2 regions of the Cryobacterium sp. AP27 genome follow, and region 2 is predicted to be linked to the other one. Evidence: predicted binding sites of a transcription regulator. Region 2 holds the regulator's gene; the other holds the start of a gene.

Region 1 (10,070 bases), 850 kb from region 2:
CCAGATCCGAGCCTTCATCGCGGCGATCGGGCGTACCTCGGGGAAGAAGCCCCGCCGGTAGAGGCCCCCAGCCGTCGCAAGCAGATCAAGGGCGGCGTCGAGTTGGCCGACGCTCTGCCGGATTCGCGCCATCACCAGGAACCGCCGATGACGATTCTCGTGCGACGACGCCGGCTCGCCCAGTGCCTCGCTCGTCGCGAGGTGTTCGGCGGCAGAGAGTGGTTCGTTGCGCTCGCGGAGCAGATCAGCGATGCCGACGTGCAAGTCGGCCGTGGACTGCGGCGGCGGCTCGCCCTGCTCGGCTGCCCGCTGCAGGGCTTGCTCGTAAGTCTGGTGCGCTTCCCGCAGCCGGCCCTGCGCGGTGAGGATGTCGGCTAACACGACCGTCGTCCCGAGAGCGTCGGCCACATTGCCCGCCAGATGCAGACGGGTTCTGACCTCGCCGAAGGCCCGAAGTCCGCCGTCGAGATCGCCGGTCGCCCAGGACGCCAGCCCGAGGAACCCGGCGGCAGCGCCGCGCCCCAGATGATCGCTGGGCCCGGAGAGTTCCAGGGCCTGCTCGGCGTATGTCACCATGGCGGCCACATCCCCGCGCGCTTGTGCCGCGGCTGCCCGATAGACAGCGATCGTCACCGGGAGCGTTCGAAGTTCCTCGCCGGCGACCGAGTCGTGCGCTGGCGTGCCGTCATCCGTCTTGGCCGCCAGCGCCCGCTCTGCGACTCGCAGTTGGGGTTCAACGGCCGCCACGTCACCGGAGACGAGCGACGACCACGCACGGTAGACGCCGAGCACGGGCCTGCGGTCGATGACGTCCTCCGGCAGCAGCGTGAGCCAGCGGAGGAGAGTGGCATCCTGCCTGCTCTTGCGAACCGACGGCACCAGGCCCTCGACCAGCCCTGCCGCACGCCCGAAATCCTTCGCGGCCAGCGCATGCGTGACGGCGTCCTCCGGCAGGTCATTCTGCTCGTGCCACTCACCTGCGAGAGCGTGGAGGTGCGGTATTCGATCGGGTTGATCCCTCAGCAACCGCGCTCGCAGCACATCCGCGAAGAGATGGTGATAGCGGTACCACTGCCGCCGGTCATCCAGCGGAACCAGGAAAAGGTTGTCCCGTTCAAGCGATTCCAGTACCTGGCCGCTCCCCGACTGCCCGGTGACGGCATCGCAGAGGGGCCCACAAAGCCGGTCCAGTACGGCGGTGCGAAGCAGAAAATCGCGCACGTGATCGGGCTGGCGCTGCAGAACCTCTTCGGCGAGGTAGTCGATGACGAAGCGGTTACTGCCCGTGAATCCGCGGATGAAGGTGGAAACATCCGTGAGTTCGCGCATGGACAGGGCTGCCAGCTGGAGGCCGGCGATCCATCCTTCCGTGCGCTTGTCGAGAGCGACGACGTCGTCGGCGGAGAGTTTCGGCTCCACCATCTGGTTGAAGAATGTTGCGGCCTCGTCGGGTGTGAAGCGCAGGTCCGCCGCACGCAACTCGGTGAGTTCGCCGCCGGCGCGCAGTCGCGCTATCGGGAGGAGCGGATCGGAGCGGCTCGCGATGACCAGGTGGAGCCGCTTCGGAAGACGCTCCAGCAGGAACGCAATGGCCTCCCGGATCCACGTCGCTTCGATGAACTGGAAATCGTCGAGAACCAGAATGATCTCTTTCGGGGCCTGTGCGATGTCGTTGATCAGGGACGTCAACGCCGGTTCCCACGAGGCCAGTGGGAGACGCAGTGCTTCTGAGCTGAGAGCGGGATCTGCCCGCTGAAGGGAATTCACGAGATAGGTGAGGAAGCGGGACGGATCGTTGTCACCCGCGTCGAGCGATAACCAGCCGACGCCCAGATGTGGATCCCGACCCTGGGCATCTGCCACCCACTCGCTGAGCAGCGTGGTCTTGCCGAAACCGGCCGGTGCGGAGACGAGCGTCAGCTTGCGGCCTGCCTGGAGGCCCTCACGCAACCGCCCGACAAGACCCGGTCGAACAACGGCCTGGGGCCGAGGGATCGGGATGAAGAGCTTGGTGCTGAGGATCGGCATCGCCATGACCTCATCCTAAGGACCGAGGCCCGCCAGACGGTCTGGTGCGGGGCCGAAATTCGAGCGGAGGGCGCGAGCTGGTGGCAGGCAATTCGCGATCAGCTTCGACCTCCTGATGGATCGGATGAGGCCCGGGAAATGATCCCGGGCCTCCCTCATCCTGAACTCAGGCGTTCGTTCTGCGGTCTTCGGATCCTTCCTTGACCTGCAGCATCGGATCGCCCTCGCTCTTCACCTCGATGCGGCGAGGCTTGGCGGCCGCGGTTACCGGAATCGTCACGGTCAGTACGCCGTTGTTGTAGGTGGCGCTGATGTTGTCCATGTCGATGCCCTGACCCAGGTTCAGTTGCCGGAGGAACGAACCGGCCTGACGCTCGCGGGTGAGCCATTTCACGTTCTGGTGGTTCGCCATCGTGCGCTCGCCCCGGATGGTGAGCAGCTGGCCGTCTACGTCGATGTCAACCGATCCGGGGTCGATGCCCGGCATGTCGGCACTCAAGACGTAGTGGTCGCCCTCCCGGAAGAGGTCCATCGGCATGACTCGCGGTCCGCGGTTATCCATGAGCGCTGAGGCCACACGGTCCAGCTCGCGGAACGGGTCGTAGTTCATTGCCATTGTTGTGTCCTTCCCTCGGGCCGACGCTCGGATCATCGATCCGAGTGTCCGGTCCAATCTCAAGGTTGAGTCCGAGTGACTCAACTACGACCAATTTAATGACGCTCGGCGCGGTGCGCAAGGGATGAGGGGCCAGGGAGTGTTCGCGGTCAGCGAAGGCGACTCACGCAGCACACGCCAGAGCGCTGCTAGCGTTTTTGAATGACCACTAAGGCCCCTCGGGCTCCCCTCCAGATCGGCACCAGCTCCGTTCCGCGCACCGTGGGACGGATCGCGCTCGGGCTTGCCCTCGCATTCGCCGGAACCACCCATCTGACCGTGGCACGGGACGAATTTCAGGCGCAGGTTCCCGCATGGGTGCCGGTGGATCGCGACCTCGTCGTTCTCGGTTCCGGAGCTGTCGAGATCACTCTCGGAGTCGCGCTGCTCGCTGCTGCGAGGCACCGCGTGCTGGTCGGGTTTGTGGTTGCCGGCTTCTTCATCGCTGTTTTTCCCGGAAACATCTCGCAGTATGTGACACGTACCGACGCATTCGGGCTCAACACCGATCGAGAGCGATTCATCCGGCTTCTTTTCCAACCGCCTCTGGTGGTGTGGGCGCTGTGGTCCACCGGCGCGTGGCAAGCGATCCGCCGCGTGTGGCAACGTCGGGTGCGCTGATAGCCAGCCGGTGATCGGGGTATGAGACTGGTGAGCATGATCATCCGCCCGCACAACAACCCGCGACTCGACAGCGAACGCAAACTCACGGTTCAACCGGAGCTGTTCCTCGTCGGCACAGTGGACGGTGCCGTGATGGCAAGCATCATGGCCGGATACGACGGACACCGTGGCTGGGTCAATTATCTGGCGGTGTCGCCCGAACGCGGGGGAGAGGGAACGGGCCGGCCTGATGCGCGAGGTGGAGCGGATGCTCACCGAGTGCGGGCCGTCGAGAGACGACCAACGCTGGGATCGAGCCTGTTCTGATCAAGGGAGCGTGCGGAGTCGGTGGCAGAATGGTGGCTATGACGCTGCACATCACGGGCGATGACGCCGCCGACACCCTCCTGAGCGAAGACCCGTTTGCCCTGCTTATCGGAATGCTCCTCGACCAGCAGATTGCCATGGAGACCGCCTTCGCCGGGCCGGCCAAGATCCGCGACCGGATCGGCGGGCTCGACCCGAAGATCATCGCCGAATTCGACGCCGCTGCCTTCGCCGAGGTATTCCGCACGTCGCCCGCCGTGCATCGGTACCCGGGATCGATGGCGGCGCGAACACAATCCGTGGCCGAGGCGATCGTGCGCGACTGGAACGGGGATACCGCCTCCCTCTGGACAAACGGCTCTCCGGACGGCGCCGAAATCCTCCGCCGGCTGAAGGCGCTGCCCGGGTTCGGTGAGCAGAAGGCCAGGATCTTCCTCGCCCTGCTGGGAAAACAGCGCGGTCTCACGGCAGCCCGCTGGCGAGAGGCGGCGGGTGCGTACGGCGAAGACGGATGCTTCCGCTCGGTGGCCGACATCGTGGACGCCGACACCCTTGCGCGCGTACGCGAGACAAAGCAAGCAGTAAAGGCGGCAGCCAGGAAGGCCTAGCTCACCACATCAGGGGCGTGTCTCTGCCACACCGTGGAAATAGAGCACAATGCCCCCTATTCCTCCGGGGCGGGTCGGGGTCTAATTGGCGCATGAAAGCAGGAACCGACTCCGCAACTCACTGGCCCGTTATCGCCAAGGATCTCCGTGGCCTGGCCGTGGTCCCGAACCTGGTTGACTACGAAAAGACCTGTGCAGAATTCAGCTGGGAGGATGCGCGGCAATCGCTGTCGGGCCTGCCAGACGGGCGCGGGCTGAATATCGCCTACGAGGCCGTCGACCGGCACGCTGCCGGAGCCCTCGCGGAGCACGAGGCTCTGAGGTTTGTGCGGGCCGACGGGAGCGCGCACTCGCTCAGCTATGCCGAGCTGGCCGAGCAGACCGGCAGGTTCGCCAGCGTGCTGCGCGGACTGGGGATCGAACGCGGAGACCGCGTGTTCTCGCTCCTCGGTCGCCGGCCGGAACTGTACATCGCCGTGCTCGGAACCTTCAAGAACGCCAGCGTCTTCTGCCCGCTTTTTTCCGCCTTCGGCCCCGAGCCGGTGCGCCAGCGCTTGCAGCTCGGTGGCGGTCGTGTCCTCGTCACGACGAAGGCCCTGTACCGCAGAAAAATCGCCCGGATCCGCGCTGACCTTCCGGGCCTCGAGCACGTGCTCCTGGTCGACGCCGAGGGCGAACCGGAGCCGGAAACGCACGACCTTGCGGCTCTGATGCGGGCCGCGCCGCCGTACGGACCGATCGCGACCACCCAGCCTGAGGACATGGCGCTTCTGCATTTCACGAGCGGCACCACCGGCACTCCGAAAGGCGCGATCCACGTGCACGAGGCCGTCACCTGCCACTACGCGACGGGCCGGTTCGCCCTGGACCTGCACGCCGATGACGTCTACTGGTGCACGGCCGATCCCGGATGGGTCACCGGAACGTCCTATGGCATCATCGCTCCGCTCGTGCACGGGGTGACCGTGATCGTCGACGAGGAGGAGATGGACGTCGACCGGTGGTATTCGATTCTCGCCGAGCAGCGGGTCACGGTCTGGTACACCGCCCCGACCGCGCTGCGGATGCTCATGAAAGCGGGCGCGGATCGCGCAAGCGCCCACGACCTCTCGGCGCTGCGCTTCGTGGCGAGCGTCGGCGAGCCCCTGAACCCCGAGGTCGTGGTGTGGGGAGAGGAGGCGTTCGGGCTGCCCGTGCACGACAACTGGTGGCAGACCGAGACCGGCGGCATCATGATCGCGAACTACGCCGCAATGCCCATTCGGCCCGGTTCGATGGGTCGCCCGATCCCCGGAGTGACCGCAGCCCTCGTGCAGCGCGACGCCGACGGAGAGCCGGTTGTCGTCGATGGTGCCGCGGTGTTGGTGACCGAAGCGGATGCCGTGGGCGAGCTCGCCCTGCGACCCGGCTGGCCGTCGATGTTCCGCGGTTATCTGAATGAGGAGGCACGCTACGAGCGTTGCTTCGTGGGCGGCTGGTACCTCACGGGCGACCTGGCCAAAACAGACGTCGACGGGTACTTCTGGTTCGTCGGCCGGGGCGATGACGTGATCAAGTCTTCCGGTCACCTGATCGGCCCGTTCGAGGTGGAGAGTTCGCTCATGGAACACGAGGCCGTGGCCGAGGCCGGAGTCATCGGTGTTCCCGATCCGGTTGCCGGCGAGGTCGTGAAGGCCTTCGTTGAGCTTCGACCGGGGTGGGAGGCCTCGGAAGCCTTGCGACTGGACATCATCGGGTTCACGCGCAAGCGTCTCGGCGCCGCCGTGGCTCCGCGTGAGGTGGCTTTCACCGACGCGCTGCCGAAGACGCGCAGCGGCAAGATCCTGCGTCGGCTGCTCAAGGCGCGCGAGCTCGGCCTGCCGGAGGGGGACACATCCACGGTGGAGGTGAACCGATGACTGTTCCTCCCAGCGCCGACGAGGCCGGTGCAGATGAAGCGCGCGCCGAACGATCACGCTTTCTTCTCCAGCAGATGCTGCGCGTCCGCCGGTTTGAAGAGAAATGCGTGGAGTTGTACAGCGCGGCGAAGATTCGCGGCTTCATGCACGTGTACATCGGCGAGGAGGCGGTCGCGGCCGGGGTGCTCGCGAACCTCACCCCCGAGGATGCCGTCGTCGCAACCTACCGCGAACACGGGCACGCGCTGCTGCGCGGGGTGTCGGCCGGGGCGATACTGGCGGAGATGTACGGCTTCGAGCAGGGATGCTGCCGGGGGCGTGGCGGATCAATGCATCTGTTCGACCAGGCCACACGCTTCTTCGGCGGCAACGCCATCGTGGCCGGCGGGCTGCCCCTCGCGGTCGGGCTCGCCCTCGCCGACAAGATGGCGGGCCGGCCTCGCGTCACCGCGTGCTTTTTCGGTGAGGGGGCGGTCGCCGAGGGGGAATTCCACGAGAGCCTCAACCTCGCCGCGCTCTGGCAGCTGCCCGTGTTGTTCTGCTGTGAGAACAACCTCTACGCCATGGGAACGGCCCTCGCCCGCTCGGAATCCCAGACCAACATCGCCCTGAAAGCTGCGGCCTATGAGATCCCCTCGTGGCAGGTCGACGGCATGGATGTGCTCGCCGTCGACGACGGTGCGCGTCGTGCCGCCGATGCCGTGCGCAACGGCGGGGGCCCGCACTTCCTCGAGCTGCGCACCTATCGTTTTCGAGCGCATTCGATGTACGACCCGGAGCGCTACCGCGAGAAGGCCGAGGTCGCCCAATGGGTGGGCAGGGATCCGATCGACCACTTGCGCACGTCACTTGAAGACTCGGGCGGGCTGTCCGCCGAGCAATGGAACGACCTGCAACAGGACGTGGACGCCGAGATCGCCCAGGCGGTCGAGTTCGCCGAAGCCGGGACGCCCGAACCCGTCGACCAGCTGACCCGATTCACCTACAGCGACGGGAGCGCGTCATGAAGACGACGTACCGGGAAGCCATGCGGGAGGCCATCCGCGACGCAATGCAGCGCGACGACCGAGTCTTCCTGATGGGCGAAGACGTCGGGGAATATGGCGGATGCTTCGCGGTGAGCCTCGGACTACTCGAGGAATTCGGCCCGGAGCGAATCCGAGATACGCCGTTGTCCGAGTCGGGCTTCGTCGGTGCCGGGATCGGAGCGGCGCTCGGCGGCATGCGCCCGATCATCGAGATCATGACCGTCAACTTCAGTCTTTTGGCGCTCGATCAGATCATGAACAATGCCGCCAGCCTGCAGCACATGTCGGGCGGGCAGTTCAACGTGCCCGTCGTCATCCGCATGACCACCGGCGCCGGGCGACAGCTCGGAGCCCAGCACTCGCACAGCCTCGAGGGCTGGTATGCGCACATACCCGGGTTGCGAATACTGACGCCCGCGACCCTGGCCGATGCCCGCGGCATGCTGTGGACGGCGCTGCAGGATCCGGACCCGGTATTGATCTTCGAGCACGGCTCCCTGTACAACACGGCGGGTGAGATCGACGACGATGCCGGCGCCGTGGACATCGACACGGCCGTCGTGCGCCGGGCAGGGAATGACGTGTCGCTCATAACCTACGGAGGTACGCTGCCGACCGTTCTGGCAGCGGCGGAACAACTCGCCGAGGAGGGCATCGACGCGGACGTGCTCGACCTGCGCACGCTGCGGCCCCTCGACACCGGGGCCATCCTCGCCACCGTTGCGAAGACACACCGCGCCGTCGTCGTCGACGAGGGCTGGCGCAGCGGAAGCATTTCCGCCGAGGTCAGTGCGCGCATCACCGAGAACGCTTTCTTCGACCTGGACGCCCCGGTCGGCCGGGTGTGCAGCGTCGAAGTGCCGGTGCCATTCGCCCGGCAACTCGAGATGGCCGCGCTGCCGTCCGTGGAACGCATCGTCGACGCCGCACGTGAAGCGGTGGGGACCCATGGGTGAATTTCGGATGCCCTCCCTCGGCGCCGACATGGAAGAGGGCAAGATCGTGGAGTGGCTCGTGAAGCCGGGAGACTACGTGCATCGCGGAGATCTGGTGGCCGTTGTCGACACCGACAAGGCCGACATCGATGTTGAGTCGTTCGAGGAGGGCGTGATCGCCGAACTGCTCGTGGACATCGGCACGACCGTGCCGGTGGGAACAGCGCTGGCCCGGATCGTGCAGACCCCGGCTGCCGGAGCCGAGCCCGCGGCATCCGCTCCGACGAAGCACCGCCCCGCGGCGACGACGCCTGCTGCGCCGGTATCTCCCGAGTCTCCACCGTCACCGAGGTCAGCATCACCGAAGCTGCCGACCGTCTCTCCGCTGGTGCGACACCTCGCGCACCAGCTCGGCGTCGACACCCGGAACGTGCGCGGAACCGGTGCGCAGGGCGCCCTGACACGCGACGACGTGGAGCGGGCCGCAGCCTCTGATCAACCGCAATCGCAGCCGGCGCCCGTCCCCGCGCAGGCTCCCGCTCGGGTGCGTTCCTCGCCGAGGGCCCGGCGGCTGGCCGCCGAGCTCGGAATCGATCTCCTGACCGTGTCGGGCACCGGCCCGCAGGGGGCGATAACCGAATCGGATGTGCGTGCGGCGCCCCCTACCGGGGCAGCATCGCCCGCCGATGTCCGGAAACCGGCGGCCCAGACTCCGGCGGCCCAGACTCCGGCAACCCAGACGCCCGCAGCCCCGGACGAGCCCACCCGGAAGCCGGCTGGCGCGAGGGCTGAGAGCCTGCGCCGGGCGATCGGAACGCTGATGGCGCGCTCCAAGAAGACCATTCCGCACTACTACCTCAGTACGACCATCGACATGGGCGCCGCGCTGGAGTGGATGCGCGCAGCGAATGACCAGCGGGCGATTTCGGCGCGGCTGGTGCCCAGTGCGCTGATGCTCAAGGCGGCGGCGCTCGCCGCGGCGAAGGTACCGGAAATGAACGGGTTCTACACCGACGACCGGTTCACACCGAGCTCGGCGGTGCATCTGGGCGTCGCGGTGGCCCTCCGACACGGCGGGCTCGTCGCACCGGCCATCCACGACGCGGACGCCCTCAGCCTCGACGACTTGATGGACGGGCTGAAAGACCTCGTCGGCCGTGCGCGCAGCGGGCACCTGCAGCGTGCGGAGATGGCCGACCCGACGATCACGGTCACCAACCTCGGAGATCTCGGGGTGGACGCGGTCTTCGGGGTCATCTATCCGCCCCAGGTCGCCCTGGTGGGCTTCGGCGCGGTGAGCGAACAACCCGTCGCGCGCGGGGGCCTCCTCGGGGTGCGGCCCGTGGTGACCGCCACGCTGTCTGCCGATCACCGGGTCAGTGACGGCCTCCGTGGCGCACGCTACCTGGCCTTGATCGCCGAGCTGCTGCAGAAACCGGAGGAATTATGACAGAGGATGATGCCCGCGCGGCCGTTCGTGCGGCGATCGCGCTGATCGCGCCGGAGATCGAGGAGGCCGACCTGAACGACGACGCCAGGCTGCGCCAGGACCTGGAACTCGACTCGCTCGACTTTCTCCGGCTGGTGGAAACGCTTGCCGGGCAGACCGGTGTCGATATCCCGGAGAGCGACTACACCCAGGTCGCCACCGTGGCCGGTCTCGTCGCCTACATCGCGTCTCGATCCTGATCTGGATCGGGCCCGAACGGGCTCACTGGAGCGCCAGAATGCCCGTGAGCACGTCCTCCGGAACCGCCCCGACTCGCGACCGGCGCTTTCGCAAACGGGGCCTGAGGACCCATCATGGTTACCATGCCCTTTTCGCTCGACGCCCACCCGGGCCTGCACCTTCTGGCGCAGCCCGACAGCCTCCGGGCACGTGTGACCGACGCCCTGAGGGAGTCTCTCATCGCCGGAACCATGCAACCGGGCCGCATCTATTCGGCTCCCAACCTGGCGGAGGTGCTCGGGGTGTCGGCCACCCCGGT
Region 2 (10,070 bases):
GAGCACTAAGAATCAGGACTCCGCACCAGCATAAGGAGGTAACGGAATGACACGAGTGGCGAACTACGTCGTGGCCTACGAGCCAACCGACCGTGGAGCTGAAGCAATCGAACTCGGCGTGGCGCTCGCCCGTCTCACTCACGCGGAGTTGAGGCTCTGCCTCGTGCTGCACAGGTCCACCGCCGTGCCTGCGAAAGTGGGTGCGTCCACCTCCGACTTCGACGCCTTGCTCGAGGAACAGGGCGTCGCATGGCTCGCGGCGGCGGTCGCCCTGGTGCCGAGCGACCTGGTCGCCACCAGCCACGTGCTATGGGCGCACTCCACTTCGGAGGGCCTGATCGCGGCGGCACTGGAGTTCAATACAGACCGCATCGTCGTGGGGGCCGCCCGCGGCGGAATCCTGAACCGGTTCACGATCGGAAGTGTCGCGAACTCTTTGCTGCACGCATCCCCGGTTCCGGTCGCACTCGCTCCCCGCGGATACCGGGCCCCCGACGCCGTGACCCGCATCACCTGCGCCATCGGCACACGGCCAGGCTGGGAGGCGCTGCTCGACTCCATGCTCGAGCTCTCGAAGGACATCCCGGTGGACCTGCGTTTCGTGACACTCGTCGAAGCGGATGCCGCGCGCGGTCGGCCCGCCCACGAGAAGAACGTGAATCTCTCCTCCGACAAAGCGGCGAAGGCCGACGGCACCGCACACTTGACCGAGGTCCTCGAGTACTTCAAGAAGCGCTCCCGCGCCGAAGGCACGGTAGCGACCGAGGTCGCGTCCGGCCCCAGTGTCGAGGCCGCGGTCGAAGGCCTCGAGTGGCGTCCCGGCGAGATCGCCTTTGTCGGATCCAGCCGCCTGGCTGGCCCAAGCACAATCTTCCTGGGCATCACCGCGCACCGTATGCTGCACGCCCTGCCCGTGCCCCTCATCGTCGTTCCAAACAGTCCCACAACCCGCGCTTAGCCGAACACAAGGATACGGATCATGGCACACACACCCTCACCGGGCGTAACGCCCGATGCTTCCGCAAAACCGACCGCCGGTGGTCTCTCGGCAAAGGGCCTCAAAGCCGGTTCCGTCGGCCTATTGGGCGCAACCGTCATCGGCATCTCCTGCGTCGCGCCCGCTTACACGCTCACGGCCTCCCTCGGCCCGACAGTCGCCGCCGTCGGTACCCAGATGCCCGGCATCTTTCTTGTGGGATTCGTCCCGATGCTGCTCGTGGCGCTCGGCTACCGGGAACTCAACACGGCGATGCCCGATAGCGGCACCTCCTTCACGTGGGCGACCAGGGCGTTCGGCCCGTGGATCGGCTGGATGGGGGGCTGGGGGTTGATCGTCGCAACGGTTGTGGTGCTCTCAAACCTCGCCGGGATCGCCGTCGACTTTCTCTACCTGGCCCTCGCGCAAGTGTTCAACACACCCTCCATCGCCGACCTCACGAACAACCTGCTTATCAATATCGTGACCTGTCTGGTCTTCATGGCGCTGGCCTGTTACGTCTCCTACCGCGGCATGGAGACGACCAAGGCGGTGCAGTACGTCCTCGTGGCTTTCCAGCTCATCGTTCTCGTCTGGTTCAGCGGCGCCGCCCTGATCGAGTACGGCAACGGCTCGGCGTTCGACCCGCTCGCGTTCAGCGGCAGCTGGTTCAACCCCTTCCTCGTTCCGAACTTCTCGGCCTTCGCCGCCGGGGTCTCGCTGTCCATCTTTATCTTCTGGGGCTGGGACGTGACGCTCACCATGAACGAGGAGACCAAGAACCCCGAAACCACGCCGGGGCGGGCCGCCACCCTCTCCGTGGGCATCATCTTCGCCCTCTACGTCCTCGTGGCCGTCACCGCCCTGATGTTCTCCGGCATCGGCACCGGGGCGCTCGGTCTCGGCAACGAAGGCATCCAGGGCAACGTGTTCGCGGCCCTCGCCGGCCCTGTGATGGGTCCGTTCGCAATCTTGCTCTCGCTCGCAGTGTTGTCCAGTTCGGCCGCGTCACTGCAGTCCACGTTCGTGGGACCGGCTCGCACGATGCTTGCGATGGGCCATTACAAGGCCTTCCCGAAGCGATTCGCGAGCATCAGCCCGCGGTTCAAGTCCCCCGGCTTCGCAACCGTCATCGCGGCGGTTGTGGCGTGGGTGTTCTATGCGGTGCTGCGCGTGGTCAGCACAGACGTGCTCACCGACACGATCCTGACCCTCGGCATGATGATCTGCTTCTACTACGGCGTGACGGCTTTCGCGTGCGTCTGGTACTTCCGGGCTGAAGCGTTCTCGAACGCACGGGCATTCTTCCTGAAGTTCCTCGCACCCCTGATCGGCGGAGTCATCCTCAGTGTCATCTTCGTGACGACCGTGATCGACAGCACGAACCCCGACTACGGCAGCGGCTCGAGCATCGGAGGCCTCGGCCTGGTGTTCATTCTCGCCATGGTGCTGTTCATCTCCGGCATCGTGCTCATGCTAGTGCAGCGCCGCGCGAACCCGTCGTTCTTCCAGGGCAAGACTCTCACCAAGGGCACCTCACGTGATTGAGGGAGGCGCCCTCCGGAGCCCGGATTGAGCTAACGGCGGGTCGACACCGTCACGGTGAATTTGGTGTTGCGGCCGACCTGACGGGTCGGGCCGACGATGCGGGTGAGCTCCGGTCGATAGCCGAGGTGCGTGTTCCACACCGCCCACAGTTCTCCGCCGGGGCTGAGTACCCGCGCGGCGTCGGCAAACAGCTTGAGCGCAATGCCTGCATGCACCGAGGACCCAATGTGGAACGGCGGGTTGATCAGAATCAGTTCGGCCGAGTTTTCCGGTCGGCTGCTCAGGGCGTCGTCGCGCACCACGGTGACGCGTTCGGCCAGAGCGTTGGCGTCCATCGTGGCACGAGCGGATGCCACGGCGGCGGCCGACTGGTCGCTTGCGATCACGCGCAGTCGCGGACGCTGCAAGGCGAGGGCGGCGGCGAGCACGCCGGTGCCGCAGCCGAGGTCGATTGCGGATTCGGCATCCGGTTTCATCCGGTCGAGCACATCCAACAGGGCACGGGTGCCAACGTCGACGCTCGTGCCGGCGAAGGCGGCGCCGTGCGCACTCACCGTGAGGCCGAGGTCGTCGTGCGTTTCGGAATGCGGCCAGTCGGACCCGCCCGTGGCTATGGGCGACGTGGCAATCAGCACCCGGGACTTCTGACGTGCCGGCGTCACGTTGAGGGCACCGAAATGACGGCGCAGCACCTCATTCATGCTCACCGACATGTGCTTGATGCGGCCGCCGGCGAAGACGAGTACGTCGGGAGCGGCGTACCGGGCAATGTTGCCGGCGATCTCGTCGAGTTCGCCGAGGCTGCGGGGGATCTGCAGCAACACCACGCGCGCGCCGGCCAGAAGCTCTTCGCCGAGTGGCAGCGAGCGGTAGCAGTCGTCCAAACCGAAGGTGGAGGCGTTGCGCTCGAGGGCGTGCTCTCCCGACAGGGCGTCCTGGTAGACGCGAAGCTTGCGAGAACCGTGCAGGGCAGCGGCGCCCAGGGTGAGTGCTCCGTAGCGGTCCTCGAGGACGACAACGTCGCCGGCGCCGGCTCCGGCGAGGGCCCCGGCCGCTTCGTCGAGGATGAGCCGGTCACTCGCGTCGACCGCGAAGAGGTTGTCGGCTTCGACATCTGGTTGGCGGCTCAGTCGATCGAAGTCGAAATCGGTCTGTGACGCGGAGTGCGTCTGCTTGCGTGTGCCCGATTCGGACATCGTTCCCCCTGCTAACTGCGGTTACGTGGTGACGCTGATCTAGAAAGCTAAAACTGCGTATTCATGGATGATTCAAAGTGCAATGGTTCAGCTGTGCTCTCGCGGCCGCCAGATGACGACCTGGTTGGCACGCCTCGTGCGCGTGCCCGCCTTCATGGAGGTGACGTCCCCGGCCGAGCCAGCCGCGAAAACGCGGCGGCCCGGTCGGTTCAGAAGCTCATCGGCGAGCGTCGATTCCAAATCTCGCAAGCGAGTTTCGAGACGACGCACGTGATCCTCCAATTCGAGGATACGTCGGATGCCCTCCAAGCTCACTCCCTGAACGCCAAGTTCCGCGATTTCCCGCAGTTTGGCGACGTCTCGCGTCGAATAGCGTCGAGACCTTCCGGCAGTGCGCTCGGGACAGACGAGGCCCAGGCGATCGTATTGGCGCAGAGTCTGCGGGTGCATACCAGCAAGCTCCGCCGCCGTGGAAATCACGAAGACCGGGGTGTTCTCGTCCATCGTTAGCCCTTGGCCCGAGCGATCAATTCATCGCGCGGGTTTTCTTTGGGCAACGACTCGGCGAAGGCGTTGAGCTTGTCCTCGGCGTCCTTGGACAGGTGCGATGGAACTGCCACCTGCACCTCAGCGAGCAGATCGCCGGTGCCCTTGGCCGTCACAACACCGCGGCCCTTGACCCGCAGCACGCGACCGCTCGGCGTTCCCGGTGCCACGCGCAGTTTCACCGGCGTCCCGCCGAGGGTGGGTACCTCGATGGTGGCACCGAGGGTCGCCTCTACGAAGGTGACGGGAACATGCACGCGCAGATTCAAGCCCTCACGCTCGAAGACGGGGTGCTTACGAACGGTGATGGTGAGCACGATGTCACCGGACTCTCCACCGTCAGGGCTCGGCTGGCCTTTGCCGCGCAGGCGAATCTTCTGCCCGTCGGCGACCCCGGCCGGAATCTTGACCTTGATCGGCCGGCCATCGTGCATTTGCAGGCTGATCTGGTCACCCTGCGTCGCCGTGATGAAGTCGATGGTCGTTGTCGCCACCACGTCATGACCGCGCGTCGGCGCTCCTGAGCCTCGAAATCCGCCCGTCGGGTTGCCGAAACCGCCGCCACCCTGGCCACCGCGGCCAAACATGCCGCCCAGGATGTCGTCGAAGCCGCCCTGCTCGAAGGTGTAGCTCTGCTGGCGGCCACCGCCGCCACCCCCACCGAACATGCCTCCAAAGGCATCTTCGAAGCCGCCGGACTGGCCACGGCCGCCGGGCGCGGCGAACCGCGCCCCGCTGCCCATGGCCCGAACGGCGTCATACTCCTTGCGCTGCTCAGGATCGGACAGCACGGAGTGCGCCTCACTCAGTTCCTTGAACTTCGCCTCGGCGGAGGAGTTCCCCGGATTGGAGTCCGGGTGGAACTTACGAGCGAGCTTGCGATATGCCTTCTTCAACTCGGCCGGGGTGACGTCTTTCGAGACACCCAGAACCTTGTAGAAGTCCTTGTCGAACCAGTCCTGGCTAGCCATCGCTCGGTACCTGAACGACGACCTTGGCCGCACGCAACAGTGTGGAGCCGAGGTAGTAACCCGTCTCCGCCACGTCGCCGACGGTTTCCGTGTCGACGTCCGCCGACGGCTGCTGGAAAATCGCCTCGTGCATGGTGGGGTCGAAGGGGTCGCCGACCGCTCCGAATGAGGTCAATCCCAGACGCTCGACGCTGGCGCGCAGCTTGCCCGCAATCGTGGCAAACGCCGAGTCACCCTCCAGGTCGCCGTGCTTCTCGGCACGGTACAGGTCGTCGAGAATCGGGATCAACAGCTTCACGATGTCGCCGGTGACGCGCTCCTTTTCCACCTCACGGTTGGCTTCGGTGCGTCGACGGTAGTTCGCATACTCGGCGGTGACCCGCTTGAGGTCGGCGAGGTGCTCGCTGCTCGGTTCGGCAGCCTCGCGCTCTGCAGCGTCGAGGATGTCCTGCACGGTCAGTTCGTCTTCCTCGATGCCTTCGGCCGAGGCCGCAGCATCGGCCGGCGCGGTCGACTCTGCGGGCTCTGCCACGTCGGCTGCACCAGACGTCGGGTCGGCCGCCCCCGGGGCACCCTGGGTGGGTGCCCCTTCAGCGGAAGACTCGTCGTCCCGGCGCTTCTTGTCGGGGTTGTTCTTCTCTGCCATAGCCCGTTCTACTTCTTGGTCTCGTCTTCGTCATCGTCGACAACCTCGGCGTCGACAACGTCTTCGTCCTGGGTGGCGTCGGCCGGAGCGTCTTCAGCACCTGCCTCGCCTTCTCCCGCGGCCGCATCCGCCTGGCTGGCCGCGTAGATGGCCTCGCCGAGCTTGCCCTGACTCTCATTGAGCTTTTCGAAGGCGGTCTTCACGGCGTCTTCGTCATCGCCGGCCAGGGCCGACTTGAGGGCGTCAACGTCGGTCTGAACCTCGGACTTGACGTCTTCGGGCAGCTTGTCGTCGTTGTCCTTGATTAGCTTCTCGGTCGAGTAGGCAAGCTGCTCGGCCGTGTTGCGGGTCTCGGCCTCGGCACGGCGACGCTTGTCTTCTTCGGCGTGCTCTTCGCCTTCGCGAACCATGCGATCGATGTCTTCCTTCGGGAGCGAAGATCCACCCGTGATGGTCATCGACTGCTCGGTTCCGGTGCCCTTGTCCTTGGCGGACACGTGCACGATTCCGTTGGCGTCGATATCGAAGGTGACCTCGACCTGCGGGATCCCGCGGGGTGCGGGTGCGATTCCAGTGAGCTCGAACGTGCCGAGGTTCTTGTTGTCGCGGGTGAACTCGCGCTCGCCCTGGAAGACCTGGATGGCGACGGACGGCTGGTTGTCGTCGGCCGTGGTGAAGGTCTCGCTGCGCTTGGTCGGGATGGCCGTGTTGCGCTCGATCAGGCGCGTCATGATGCCGCCCTTGGTCTCGATGCCGAGGCTCAGGGGGGTGACGTCGATGAGCAGAACGTCCTTGCGCTCACCCTTCAGCACACCGGCCTGGAGCGCGGCGCCGACGGCGACAACCTCGTCCGGGTTGACGCCCTTGTTCGGGTCCTTGCCGCCGGTCTCGGCCTTGACGAGCTCGTACACGGCGGGCATGCGGGTGGAGCCACCAACGAGAACAACGTGTGCGATGTCAGCGACCTTGACGCCGGCCTCGCGGATGACGTCCTGGAAGGGCTTCTTGGTGCGGTCGAGCAGGTCCTCGGTCATCTTCTCGAACTGGGCGCGGGTGAGCGTCTCATCGAGGTTGGCCGGGCCGTTTTCGGTCAGCGAGAGGTAGGGAAGCTGGATGCTCGTCGACATGCTCGACGACAGTTCCTTCTTCGCCTGCTCTGCGGCTTCCTTCAGGCGCTGCTTGGCGATCTTGTCGGTGGAGACGTCGACGCCCGTGGTCTCCTTGAACTTCTTGATCAGGTGATCAACGATGCGCTGGTCCCAGTCGTCGCCGCCGAGGCGGTTGTCGCCGGAAGTCGAGCGAACCTGGATGGTCGAGAAGTCATCGTCCTTGCCCACTTCGAGCAGCGACACGTCGAACGTTCCGCCTCCGAGGTCGAAGACCAGGATGAGCTCGTCTTCCTTGCCCTTGTCCAGGCCGTAGGCGAGTGCGGCCGCGGTGGGCTCGTTGATGATGCGAAGCACGTTGAGTCCGGCGATTTCGCCGGCCTCCTTTGTGGCCTGGCGCTCGGCGTCGTTGAAGTACGCGGGAACGGTGACGACGGCGTCGCTGACCTTTTCTCCGAGGTACTGCTCGGCGTCGCGCTTGAGCTTGGCGAGGATGCGCGAGGAAATCTCCTGCGGCGTGTACTTCTTGTCGTCGATGCCCACGGACCAGTCGGTGCCCATGTGGCGCTTCACGGAAGAGATGGTGCGGTCGACGTTGGTGACGTTCTGACGCTTGGCGGTTTCGCCAACCAGAACTTCGCCGTCCTTGGTGAATGCGACCACCGAGGGGGTGGTGCGCAGTCCTTCCGCGTTGGCGATGACGGTGGGTTCTCCACCCTCAAGTACGGCCACCACAGAGTTTGTGGTTCCGAGGTCGATGCCTACTGCACGTGCCATGTGGATTGTTCTCCTTCAGAGTGTTCGGAGTCAAGCTTTCTAAGACTTGAGTCTCATTGGCTCAAGTATTCCAGTGTCCAAATCAGGTTGTCAAATGCTCCTGCTGAGAGTTGAGTGTGAGTGACTCAACTTTGCGGGGCGATTGAACCCGCCGCGCCGAGGTCGATAACCGTGCTGTCTAGTCTGGGCAAGGACGGTATCAAGGTCTATTGTTTTGGCTGAACAGCGCCACTCCGGTTGTTACGTCGATCGGGCCGTCGCGCTCGCAGAGGTGGAGAAGGACATGGCTCGGGCCCGCAGGTCGTTTCTCCGGAATCTTGCCCTGTGGTTGGTAGTCCCTGCCGTCCTGGCGTCAGCTGTCACCGTCGGGGCGAGCGTTCTCACGCTTGGGGCCGCCATTGCCGCGACGGACCCCTGCGCGGCACCGGTCACGAGCGCCGTCGCCTGCGAGAATACGCTGCCCGGAACGCCCCGCAGCGACTGGGAAGTCGCCGGCAACGGCGACGCCAGCATCCAGGGCTTCGCGACGTCGATGAGCGTCACGGCAGGCTCCCCCGTTCGCTTCAAGATCAAGAGCACCGCCTCGTCCTACCGCGTCGACATCCTCCGACTCGGGTACTACCAGGGCAACGGCGCCCGCAAGGTCGCCGTCGGGCTGCTTCCCACGGTCTCGCTGCCGCAGGCGCAGCCGGCCTGCCTCACCTTCTCCGCCACGGGTCTTGTCGACTGCGGAAACTGGGCCCAGTCGGCGCTCTGGAACGTGCCGGCCACCGCGGTGTCGGGTGTGTACATCGCGCATCTGATCCGCAATGACACGGGTGGCAGCAGTCTGATTCCCTTCGTCGTGCGCGATGACGCGAGCACGAGCAGCATCGTCTTTCAAACCTCGGACACCACATGGCAGGCCTACAACAACTACGGCGGTAACAGCCTCTACCAGTGCACCGTCGCCTGTCCCCCCGGTTCCCCTCAGGCCTACAAGGCGGCATTCGCAGTCTCCTACAATCGACCGTTCACGCCAGCTGCGCAGGGACCCAACTGGCTGATGGATGCGGAAGTCCCGATGATCCGATTCATGGAGGCCAACGGCTACGACGTCACCTACCAATCCGGGCTCGATACCTCCACCAGCGGTCCGCTCCTGCTCAACCACAAGGTCTTCCTGTCCACCGGCCACGACGAGTATTGGGATGCTTCGCAGCGCGCCAATGTCGAAGCCGCGCGGGATGCCGGGGTGAACCTTGCCTTCTTCAGCGGAAACGAAATTTTCTGGAAGACGCGCTGGGCCGCCAGCTCCGACGGCACGTCCACGCCCGGTCGCACAATCGTCTGCTACAAGGACACGCATTTCAATGCTCCCACTGATCCCGTGGAGTGGACAGGTACCTGGCGCGACCCGCGCTACGGCACGTCCGGCGGCGGCGGAAACCCTGAGAATGCACTCACCGGTCAGTTCTTTCTGGTTAATGCCGGATCCGCCGACATCAAGGTCCCTGCCGAATACGCTTCGATGCGGCTGTGGCGGAACACCGCCGCGGCGGCGCTGACCGGAAACCAATCCCTCACCCTCGGCTCCGGCCTGAACACCCTGGGCTACGAATGGGACGTGGATTCGGACAACGGATTTCGGCCCGCGGGTTCCTTCCGCCTGTCATCAACCACGGTCGCTGCGTCGGAGGTTTTCACCGACTACGGCACAAGCGTGTCGCCGGCAACGGTCACTCATAACCTCACGATGTATCGGGCCCCGAGCGGCGCCCTCGTCTTCGGCGCCGGCACGATCCAGTGGTCGTACGGACTCGACAGCTATCCGAGCCGCGGGGCACCCGACCGCAACATGCAGCAGGCCACCGTGAACCTGTTCGCGGACATGGGGGCCCAGCCGGCGACCCTGATGCCAACCCTGGTGGCCGCCACAAAGTCCGCAGACACGACAGCTCCCTCGTCCGTGATCACGTCCGGCTTGGACGGCCAGACCCTCACCGACGGCGTGAACGTCACCGTCGCCGGTACGGCGTCCGATATGGGCGGGGTCGTCGCGGGCGTCGAAATCTCCACCGACGCGGGCGCGACGTGGCGACCGGCCACCGGAAAGAGCAACTGGACGTTCACCTGGATTGCTCATGGCAGCCCCAGCGCAAACGTTAGGACCCGGGCCGTCGACGATAGCGGCAATCTGGAGACACCCGGCGCGGGCGCCACGGTCAGCATCAACTGCCCCTGCTCGATCTTCGGGCCGAATGTGATCCCGGATGTTGCGGATGCCGGTGATACGAGCAGCGTGGAACTCGGGCTGAGGTTCAC

Evidence for each region. The regulator HspR, encoded in region 2, represses chaperone genes until heat shock. The targets are predictions, from matches to a motif close to AAGTTGAGTCNNNNNGACTCAACTT.
Region 1: AC1MB9_RS11205 (Hsp20/alpha crystallin family protein) is a predicted target of HspR. The motif match lies at 2,707-2,731, and genes of this name have one in related genera.

The regions. Positions count from the first base shown of each region.
Region 1 covers NZ_CM155285.1:2,346,157-2,356,226, reverse strand. The annotation lists gene AC1MB9_RS11210 (winged helix-turn-helix domain-containing protein) at 1-2,034, opposite strand, end outside; gene AC1MB9_RS11205 (Hsp20/alpha crystallin family protein) at 2,195-2,644, opposite strand; gene AC1MB9_RS11200 (DoxX family protein) at 2,846-3,304, shown strand; gene AC1MB9_RS11195 (GNAT family N-acetyltransferase) at 3,341-3,613, shown strand; gene AC1MB9_RS11190 (HhH-GPD-type base excision DNA repair protein) at 3,652-4,221, shown strand; gene acsA (acetate--CoA ligase) at 4,314-6,119, shown strand; gene pdhA (pyruvate dehydrogenase (acetyl-transferring) E1 component subunit alpha) at 6,116-7,126, shown strand; gene AC1MB9_RS11175 (alpha-ketoacid dehydrogenase subunit beta) at 7,123-8,103, shown strand; gene AC1MB9_RS11170 (2-oxo acid dehydrogenase subunit E2) at 8,096-9,532, shown strand; gene AC1MB9_RS11165 (acyl carrier protein) at 9,529-9,771, shown strand; gene AC1MB9_RS11160 (GntR family transcriptional regulator) at 9,886-10,070, shown strand, end outside.
Region 2 covers NZ_CM155285.1:3,192,054-3,202,123, reverse strand. The annotation lists gene AC1MB9_RS15205 (primary-amine oxidase) at 1-9, shown strand, start outside; gene AC1MB9_RS15200 (universal stress protein) at 47-958, shown strand; gene AC1MB9_RS15195 (APC family permease) at 980-2,524, shown strand; gene AC1MB9_RS15190 (class I SAM-dependent methyltransferase) at 2,554-3,720, opposite strand; gene AC1MB9_RS15185 (heat shock protein transcriptional repressor HspR) at 3,808-4,224, opposite strand; gene AC1MB9_RS15180 (DnaJ C-terminal domain-containing protein) at 4,227-5,237, opposite strand; gene AC1MB9_RS15175 (nucleotide exchange factor GrpE) at 5,230-5,883, opposite strand; gene dnaK (molecular chaperone DnaK) at 5,892-7,766, opposite strand; gene AC1MB9_RS15165 (DUF4082 domain-containing protein) at 7,981-10,070, shown strand, end outside.